3 regions of the Paracoccus sp. pheM1 genome follow, and region 1 is predicted to be linked to each of the others. Evidence: riboswitches for the same ligand, from Rfam matches in the RefSeq annotation. Region 1 holds a riboswitch; each other region holds the start of a gene.
The links. A riboswitch is a leader RNA that binds a small molecule or an ion and turns the genes downstream of it on or off. The one in region 1 is predicted to bind cobalamin.

Region 1 (3,225 bases):
TCAGCACGGCGGCGGCGAAGAAGGCGACGGCGACAGGCACCAGCCCCGCCGCCGTCGCCGCCATGGCCACGGCCAGGATCAGCACCGGCAGCAATTGCTTGCGCACCCCGCCCAGCCGGATATGGCGCTCGGCCAGGGGCAGCAGGCCCAGCACGCGCATCCGCTCGGGCAACAGCTCGATCGGCCCCTGCACCAGCAGCACGTCGCCCGCCGCCAGCACCGTCCGGCTGAGCCGCTGCGTCATGCGATGCCCGGCGCGCGAAATGGCGATCAGGTTCACGCCATGCTGGTCGAACAGCGCGATCCGCCCCACCGTCTGGCCGACCAGAAGCGAGGCCGGCGCGATCACCGCCTCGATCACGCCGATCTTGTCGGCCGGCAGCCCTTCTTCGGCCGCCGCATCCTGCCGGGTCAGCTCCATGCCCAGCTTGGTCACGGCGCGTTCCAGCGCATTCGGCTCGCCGCGCAACAGCAGGGTGTCGCCCATCTCGATCACCGTGTCGGGCAGCGTCACCGCGCGGCGCGCGCCGCCGCGGATCAGCCCGGTCACGGCCACCTCGCCATCGACGGCGCTGAGATACTCGCCCACCGTCATGCCGACGATGCCGGCGCCCTCGGGGACGGTGGCCTCGGTGTGATAGTCGCTGATGTTCACCGCCTCGCTCAGCGAGGCCGTCGCACGGCGGTCGCGCGGCAGCAGCCGATGGGCGAAAAGCAGGAAGACCAGCCCCACCAGCGACAGGCCGAGGCCGACCGGCGCATAGTCGAACATGGTGAAGGGCTGGCCCGTCATCTGCTCGCGCACCCGCGAGACGATGATGTTGGGCGAAGTGCCAACCAGCGTGATCAGCCCGCCCAAGAGCGAGCCGAAGGCCATCGGCATCAGATAGGCCGAGGGCGAATGCCCCGAGCGCCGCGCCATCTTCAGCGCCGCCGGCATCAGCATGGCCAGCGCGCCGATGTTCTTGACCAGCGCCGACAGGCCCGTGACCGAGCCGACCAGCACCAGAAGCTGCCAGCGCAGGGTCCGCAACCGCCCCAGCATCCGGCGCATCACCGCCTCGATCACGCCCGAGCGCGAGATGCCGGCGCTGACCACCAGCGCGCTGCCGACGATGATGACGATGTCGTCGCTGAAGCCGCGGAACGCCTCCTCCGGCTTGACCGTGCCGGCCAGCAGCGAGGCCAGCAGCGCGATCATCGCCACCACGTCGTAGCGCAGCCGTCCCCAGACGAACAGCGCCATCATCGCGCAAAGGATCAGCACGGCCAGGATCTGCGGCATGGCCATCGCTTGACCTTCCCTTCCGTCGGATACCTGACCCAATGCCGCGGCCCGGCGGGCGGTTCCGCGGCCGCGTTCCCGGACAGGTTGTCGCGGCGGCCGGGCGCCGGGTGCATTGCCGCTTGACAGCCGGCGCCCGGCTGCGGCAATGCGGGGCCGCTACGGTTCCGGCGGGCTTGCGCGCCGGATGAAAAGGGAACACCGGTGCGCCCGCCGGCCGCGATGCGGCCAGGGCAAGGCCGGGGCTGCCCCCGCAACTGTAAGCGGTGAGCGACGGTCGAACGTGCCACTGGGATCTCCTGGGAAGGCCGGCCTGAGCAGCGATCCGCGAGCCAGGAGACCTGCCGTGGCGATCACCCATTTCCGGCGCGGGGCGCGTCTGGAAAGCGGCCGTTCCGCAGAGGTGACGATCGTCGTCTTGCGGTCGGGCCTGCCAGCCTTTCCGCAGGGCATTTCTGCAAATCGCGGGCCGCGGGCCCGTGCTGGAAAGGCTTTGGAATGTTCAGAACTCCGGTTTCCCTGCTGGCCGCCACCGCCGCCCTGCTGCCGGCGGCCGCCACCGGCCAGGAAGGCTATCGCCTGGACGAGGTGGTGATCTCGGGCGGGCTGACCGCCGTGGCCGAGGGCGGCTATGCCCGCGCCCATACCGTGCTGACCGCCGCCGAGATCGAGGCCAGGGGCATCGCCACCGTGCAGGACGCGCTGCGCGCCGTGCCGGGGGTTTCGGTCTCGGCCACCGGCTCGACCTTCACCCAGGTCCGCATCCGCGGCGGCGAGGGCAACCACACGCTGATCCTGCTCGACGGGATCGAAGCGACGGGCGGGGCCGACGAATACATCCTGTCCGGGCTCGAGACCGCCAATATCGAGCGCATCGAGGTGCTGCGCGGGCCGCAATCGGTCTATTACGGCTCGAACGCCTCGGCGGGCGTCATCAACATCATCACCCGCAAGGGGGAACCGGGGCTGCATTACGGCGGCTCGGTCGAGCTGGGCAACGGCGCCGCCGCCTCGGCCCATGTCAGCCAGCGCGGCGCGCAGGGCGGGATCGCGCTGACCCTCTCGGCGCGGGACGACCACGGCTATGACCAGTCGGGCGACGGCGGCGAAAAGGACGGGACCAACCGCAAGACCATCGGGCTTTCGGGCGACTGGCAGATCGGCGAGGATCTGCGCCTGGGCACCACCCTGCGCCGCGCGAAGGAGAAATACGATTACGATTCCACCAGCTGGTCCGCGACCAGCGCGCAGGAATATGTGGTGGACGACCCGCACAAATACAGCGAACGCGACGAGTTCCAGGGCGGGATCTGGGCCGAATATTCCATGCTGGGCGGCCGGCTGACGCATCGGCTGGACTATCAGGACACGATCTACAAGCAAAGCTCGGACGGCGGCCCGGTCACGCGCGGCGAGACGCGCAAGCTGAAATACCGCGGCAGCTTCGGCATCGACGGCACGGTGGCCGAGGCGTCGCACCTGCTGAACGTGCTGGCCGAGCGGCAAAGGGACGAAAGCTCCTCGGCCCCGGAAAACCGGCGCGAGATGACCTCGGTCGCGCTGGAATATCGCGGCTTTCTGGACAACGGGCTGGATGTCCAGGCCGGTGTCCGCCACGACGGCAACAAGGTGTTCGAGGACTTCACCAGCTGGAATCTGGGCCTGTCCTGGCACGTGCCGGACCGGCCCTTCCGCCTGCACGCCTCGGCCGGGACCGGGCTGGTCAACCCGTCCTATTTCGAGCTTTACGCCAATGCGGATTATGGCTCTTCGGTCTACCAGGGCAATCCGAACCTGAAGCCCGAAAAGAACCGCGGCTTCGACCTGGGCGTCGAGGCGCAACTTCCCAATGGCATGGGCGTGGTCGACGTCACCTATTTCAACGAAAAGCTGCGCGACGAGATCGAAAGCTATCTGGTCCGCACCGAGGGCGGCACCAG
Region 2 (3,225 bases), on a different contig from region 1:
GAGGCGCATGGGCTTGCCGGCGACGGCGACATGGCCCTTGACCCGCAGGATGTTCTGTTCGCGGGCCAGCCGCTCGATGCGGGCGGCAAGCTCGCCGGGGTCGGCGATCTCGGCCAGCTCGATCACCACCGAGTCGAAATCGTCGTGTTCGTGGTCGTCGGCGCCGTCGTGGTGGCTGGGGCGGGCGGCGAGGTCGTCCTCGGCCGCGGCACCCAGGCCCAGGATCACGCGCGGGTCGATCACCCCGTCGGTCAGCGGCAGGATCGGCAGCTTGCGCGGCGCCTCGGCCTCGATCACGGCGCGGGCGGCGGCCAGCCCCTGCTCGCCGGCCAGGTCGGCCTTGGACAGCAGCACGATGTCGGCGCAGGCGATCTGGTCCTCGAACACCTCGGAGAGGGGCGTCTCGTGGTCCAGGCTGTCGTCGGCGGCGCGCTGCGCCTCGACCGCGGCCTCGTCGGGGGCGAAGCGGCCCGCCGCCACCGCCTCGGCATCGGCGAGCGCGATCACCCCGTCCACGGTGATGCGCGAGCGGATCGCCGGCCAGTCGAAGGCCTTCAGCAAGGGCTTGGGCAGGGCCAGGCCCGAGGTCTCGATCAGGATGTGGTCGGGCTTGACCGGCATCGCCATCAGCCGTTCCAGCGTCGGGATGAAATCGTCGGCGACGGTGCAGCAGATGCAGCCGTTCGACAGCTCCATGATGTTCTCGGCCGGGCAATTCTCGTCGGCGCAGGACTTCAGGATCTCGCCGTCGACGCCCATGGTGCCGAATTCGTTGACCAGCACCGCCAGCCGCTTGCCCTGCGGCTGCGACATCAGGTGGCGGATCAGCGTGGTCTTGCCGGCGCCCAGAAAGCCGGTGATGACGGTGACGGGGGTCTTGGTCAGGTCGTTCATCTTCTATCCAATCGGGGGAATGCGCGCGAGGCTGCGCTTGCGGAAAATCGTGACGCGCTCGCGCCAGGGCACGATGCCGTCGGGGGCCTGGGCATAGGCGGCGGCGCCCAGCAGGATCTCGGTCGCGTCCTCGGCCGACATGCGGCCGTAGACATAGGTCCAGCGGCCCGCCGCCGACAGCGCGATGGCGGCGCCGTTGGCGCAGGCGGACAGGCATTCGACGGGGACGATGCGCACGCCGTCGGGGGCGCCTTCGGCCGCCAGCGCGTCATGCAGCCGCGCGCCGGGCACGGGCTCGCCCTCGGGGACGGGCTGGCCGGCGCGGCAGGTGATGCAGACATGCAGCGTGACGGTCATGCGCCCTTCATCCCTCAAGGCGGCACGAGGCAGGGGACCAGCGCCCAAGCCCCAGCGGGAACACCCCGTCCGCCGGTCAATCCTTCGCGCGCTGGCAGGTCTCCCGGCTTGCGGATTCGGGCCTGGGCCCACGGCCGCCCCGCCTTCCCGGCGTCTCGCCAGTGGCCTCGGGGCGACCTTTCCGGTCACGGTCGCGGGGGCGGCTGCTTCCAGGCGGTTGCCTGTCGCATTCCCTCTTCGCCTGTCGTAGGACAGGAACCAGCGCCTCTCGTCTGTGCGCGCCCGGTCCCGACTTGTCAAGCGAAGGAGTGCCCGATGCAGACCGACGACAATACCCGCCACGCCGAGAAGATGGCCCGGATCAAGGCCGCCCGCGACCGGATGATGGCCGAGAAGCAGGGCGAGAAGGGCCTGGTCATCGTCCATACCGGCAAGGGCAAGGGCAAGTCGTCCTCGGGCTTCGGCATGATCCTGCGCTGCATCGCCCATGGCATGCCCTGCGCGGTGGTGCAGTTCATCAAGGGCGCCTGGGACACCGGCGAGCGGCGGTTGCTGACCACGCATTTCGGCGACCTGTGCCAGTTCCACGCCATGGGCGAGGGCTTCACCTGGGAAACCCAGGACCGCGAGCGCGACATCGCCGCCGCCCGCGCCGGCTGGGAAAAGGCCAAGGAGCTGATCCGCGATCCGCAGATCCGCATGGTCCTGCTGGACGAGATCAACATCGCGCTGCGCTATGACTACCTGGACCTGGACGAGGTGCTGGATTTCCTGCGCAGCGAAAAGCCGCCGATGACGCATGTGGTCCTGACCGGACGCAACGCCAAGCCGGAACTGATCGAGCTTGCCGATCTTGTGTCCGAGATGGAACAGGTCAAGCACCCCTTCCGCGATGGCATCAAGGCGCAACCGGGGGTGGAGTTCTAGCCTGTTTCCTGTCATCTGCCGCTTGTGCAGGATCAGTGAATTCGAAAGGATGTTCGGACATGTTTGCGAGACAAGGCCTTGTGGCGCTGCTGGCGATCTGCCCCGTCTCGGCGGCCTGGGCCGTGCCCGCCACCGAAGAGGGGGCCGCGCGGCTGCGCGGCGTTTTCCAGACCTATTTCGGCGGCACCGAGGGCGTGGTCGCCGTCACCCCCCAGGGCGAAAGCTATGAACTGCGGATCGACCCGGCGCCGCTGCTGGCGCAGGTTCCGGCCGAGCAGGCCCAGGTCAGCGTCTCGGCCCTGACCTATCGGCTGACCGACAATGGCGACGGCAGCTGGGGCGTCAGCGAGGACCAGGTGCTGAGCTGGTCGGTGGTGGTGCCGCGCCTGTTCGAGCAGAAGGGCACGACCAGGGTCGAATCCACCGGCATCTGGGACGAGGGGCTGATGAGTTTCCGCGAACAGACGGCGGTGATGACGGATTACGTCATCGAGTCGGTGCAATATGCGCCCCCGCCGCCGCCCGGCGCCGAAGCCGCGCCCGAACAGCCCCCGACCGAGCCCGAGGTCGTCTCGCGCGATCACCAGCGCACGGCGCGGATGGAGGTGTCGCTGACCGGCGCGCCCGGCAAGGCCGGCGGCGTCGACCAGGCCATGAGCTTCACCGCCGAGGGGCTGGAGCAGTCGCAGGAGATCCTGATGGGTCCGGGCGGCCAGCCGATGACCTTCCAGATCACCGCGCCCGGCTACGAGGGCAGCGGCCAGATCACCGGCGCGCGCACCGAAGGCATGCTGTCCCTGCTCGCCTGGTTCGTCGCCCACCCGTCCGAGGAGCTGATCAAGGGCTCGCAGGACGGGCTGCGCGACAAGCTGGCCGCCGCCATGCCGCTGTGGGACGACCTGTCGATGGAGGCGGTCCTGCATGATCTGAAGATCGGCTCTCCGCTGGGCGAGTTCGGCCTTGCCTCGACCAAGGTGACGGTCGGCCTGTCCGGCGCCACCGCCGACGGCCGGCTGCACGAACGGGTGGCGCTGTTGGGCGTGACCG
Region 3 (3,225 bases), 880 kb from region 1:
TCATGACCGCCGGCAGCCTGTCGCTGACCCAGACAACCATCGCCCGCCTGCAAGAGGCCATCGAACTGCCCGAGGCCGATGAAGAGACCTCGATCATGCGCGCGTCCACCATGCTGCAGGTGGCGACGATCATCGGCCGGACGCTGAACCGCACCCGGCGCGAGATCGTGGACCAGTGCCGCGACCTGAACCAGCAAGCCAGCGCCAGCATGATCGTCGGCGGCCAGCGCGCCGGCGGCGAGATGCGGCTGTTCCTGATCTATCCCGAGGGCAATTTCATCGAGGCGACCGAGGACACCCCCTTCCTGCAGATCGGCGAGCACAAATACGGCAAGCCCATCCTCGACCGGGTGGTGACGCCCCAGACCTCGCTGGCCGATGCGCAAAAGGCGGTGCTGCTGTCGATGGATTCGACGCTGCGCTCGAACCTGTCGGTGGGGATGCCGCTGGACCTGGCGGTGATCCGCAAGGACGACTGCCGGGTCAGCCACAAGCGCCGCATCCTGGAAGGCGACCCGGCCTTCATGGCCATGTCCGCCGCCTGGTCCGCGGCGCTGCGCGACAGCTTCGTCAAGGTGACGATCTAGCGCCCCTGTCAGCCAGGCTGGCAAAGGCCCATGGCTGGCGGTTCCTGCCCAAGGTCATTCCGGTGCCGGCCCTGCTTGGCCATGGGCACAAAGGCCGGGGGACGACCCGAAGGTCCACGAAGCGCAATCCCGCAACCAGCCCGCCCAGTGCCGTGCCCCGGATCAGGATAGGGCTTCGTGGTCCCTGCCCAGGCGGCCGGACTATCCTGCACAAAATGTCGCAGGTCAATACAACATCTTGACGGATACGGCGTCATCATCCCCATATGTAGGCATCACGGTTCTTTCGGGTCGATCCGGTCCGAAAGCGAAGAGGGAAGCCGGTGCGCCTTTCGGGGCAAGGCCGACGCTGCCCCCGCAACTGTAAGCAGCGAGCCTGCGCCGGATCACGCCACTGGTGCCGCACGGCATTGGGAAGGCCGGCAAGGGCGGCGACCTGCGAGCCAGGAGACCTGCCGTGATGATGACGATGAACCACGGGCGGGGTGTCCCGGCGGTGCGCCTGGCAATGCGGCCTTGTCGCCGCAGGGCTCCATGCGTCCTGGCCTGCCCCGCCCCCAGCAGCACGGGGAACAGATGCAGCCATCCTTCACCACCAGACCTGCCAAGGCCGGCGCCGCCGTCCGCAGCACCGCAAGGGCGGCAGCAAGCCGCAGGCAAGGGAGGGCGCGTTGATGCCGGCGCCGCTTACGTCCCCGCCCATCGCGCCGGCAAGGGATGTCGCCATCGATGTCGCCTCGTCGGTCAACGAATACCTGGACCGCGCCGATTGGCGGGTGAATGCCAACGCCAACCAGGACTATTCGCTCGGCGGGCTGATCCTGAACGTCTCGGGCAAGGTGGTGGCCAATTACTGGCTGTCGCATGTCTATCCGCCCGCCGTGGGCGAGGCGCATCGCCGGGGCGACCTGCATATCCACGACCTCGACATGCTGGCCGGCTATTGCGCCGGCTGGTCGCTGCGCACCTTGCTGACCGAGGGGTTCAACGGCGTCCCCGGCAAGGTCGAGGCCGGGCCGCCGAAGCGCCTGTCCAGCGCCATCGGCCAGATCGTGAACTTCCTGGGCACGCTGCAGAACGAATGGGCTGGCGCGCAGGCCTTCAGTTCCTTCGACACCTATATGGCCCCCTTCATCCGCAAGGATGGGCTGGGCTATGCCGAGGTGCGGCAGGCCATGCAGGAGCTGATCTTCAACCTCAACGTCCCCTCGCGCTGGGGCACGCAGACCCCGTTCACCAACCTGACCTTCGACTGGGTCTGCCCCGAGGATCTGCGCGACCAGGTGCCCGTGATCGGCGGTCAGCCGATGGGTTTCACCTATGGCGATCTGCAGGCCGAGATGGACATGATCAACCGCGCCTATATCGAGGTGATGACGCGCGGCGACGAAAAGGGCCGGGTCTTCACCTTTCCGATCCCGACCTACAACATCACGCCGGATTTTCCCTGGGACAGCGAGAACGCCAAGCTGCTGTTCGCGATGACGGCGAAATACGGCCTGCCCTATTTCCAGAACTTCCTGAACTCGGACCTCAAGCCGAACATGGTGCGGTCCATGTGCTGCCGGCTGCAACTGGACCTGACCGAGCTGCTGAAACGCGGCAACGGGCTGTTCGGCAGCGCCGAGCAGACCGGCTCGCTGGGCGTCGTCACCGTCAACTGCGCGCGGCTGGGCCATCTGCACAAGGGCGACGAGGCCGGGCTGCTGCGGCGCCTGGACGAATTGCTCGACCTGGGCCGCGACAGCCTGGAGATCAAGCGCCGGGTGATCCAGCGGCTGATGGACGACGGGCTGTTTCCCTATAGCCGGCGCTACCTGGGCACGCTGCGCAACCATTTCTCGACCCTGGGCGTCAACGGCATCAACGAGATGATCCGCAACTTCACCGACGATGCGCATGACATCACCACGGGCTGGGGCCATGCCTTCGCGCTGCGGCTGCTCGACCATCTGCGGGCGCGCATCACCGCCTTCCAGGAACAGACCGGACATCTCTATAACCTGGAGGCGACGCCGGCAGAGGGCACCACCTATCGCTTCGCCAAGGAGGACCGCAGGCGTTTTCCCGGCATCCTCCAGGCCGGCACCGAACACGAGCCCTATTACACCAATTCCAGCCAGCTGCCTGTCGGCTTTACCGACGACCCGTTCGAGGCGCTGGAACGGCAAGAGGCGCTGCAGCGCAAATACACCGGCGGGACGGTGCTGCATCTCTACATGGGCACGCAGCTGTCCTCGGCCGAGGCCTGCCGCAAGCTGGTGCGCCGGGCGCTGGAGAATTTCGGCCTGCCCTATATCACCGTCACGCCCACATTCTCGGTCTGCCCCAGGCATGGCCATATCGCGGGCGAACACGCGTTCTGCCCGCGCTGCGACGAAGAGCTAATCGCGAAAAAGCGGCAATCGGCCGCGCATTGAGGAAGGAAAAGACCATGTTCGACGACCGGAAAACCGGACCGGAAGAGATCCTGCTGGCGGATGAGGAACGCCAGCCCTGCGAGATCTGGACGCGGGTGATGGGCTATCACCGCCCGGTATCCTCGTTCAACCGCGGCAAGAAGGGCGAATTCCGCGAGCGGCTGTATTTCAGCGAGCGGCGGGCCGATCTTGGCTGAGATCCGCATCGGCGGCCTGCA

Region 2: linked by a shared signal. The riboswitch ahead of KF941_RS11115 (DUF1636 domain-containing protein) and the one ahead of KF941_RS21855 (TonB-dependent receptor) in region 1 are both predicted to bind cobalamin.
Region 3: linked by a shared signal. The riboswitch ahead of KF941_RS17580 (ribonucleoside triphosphate reductase) and the one ahead of KF941_RS21855 (TonB-dependent receptor) in region 1 are both predicted to bind cobalamin.

Annotation. Positions count from the first base shown of each region.
Region 1 covers NZ_JAGXCX010000002.1:1,591,352-1,594,576, reverse strand. Annotated here, with positions in the region: gene KF941_RS21860 (SLC13 family permease) at 1-1,291, opposite strand, end outside; cobalamin riboswitch at 1,431-1,649, shown strand; gene KF941_RS21855 (TonB-dependent receptor) at 1,784-3,225, shown strand, end outside.
Region 2 covers NZ_JAGXCX010000001.1:2,176,980-2,180,204, reverse strand. Annotated here, with positions in the region: gene cobW (cobalamin biosynthesis protein CobW) at 1-894, opposite strand, end outside; gene KF941_RS11115 (DUF1636 domain-containing protein) at 898-1,251, opposite strand; cobalamin riboswitch at 1,327-1,529, opposite strand; gene cobO (cob(I)yrinic acid a,c-diamide adenosyltransferase) at 1,567-2,178, shown strand; gene KF941_RS11105 (hypothetical protein) at 2,238-3,225, shown strand, end outside.
Region 3 covers NZ_JAGXCX010000002.1:710,389-713,613, forward strand. Annotated here, with positions in the region: gene KF941_RS17575 (proteasome-type protease) at 1-587, shown strand, start outside; cobalamin riboswitch at 849-1,062, shown strand; gene KF941_RS17580 (ribonucleoside triphosphate reductase) at 1,262-3,007, shown strand; gene nrdD (anaerobic ribonucleoside-triphosphate reductase) at 3,022-3,204, shown strand; gene KF941_RS17590 (anaerobic ribonucleoside-triphosphate reductase activating protein) at 3,197-3,225, shown strand, end outside.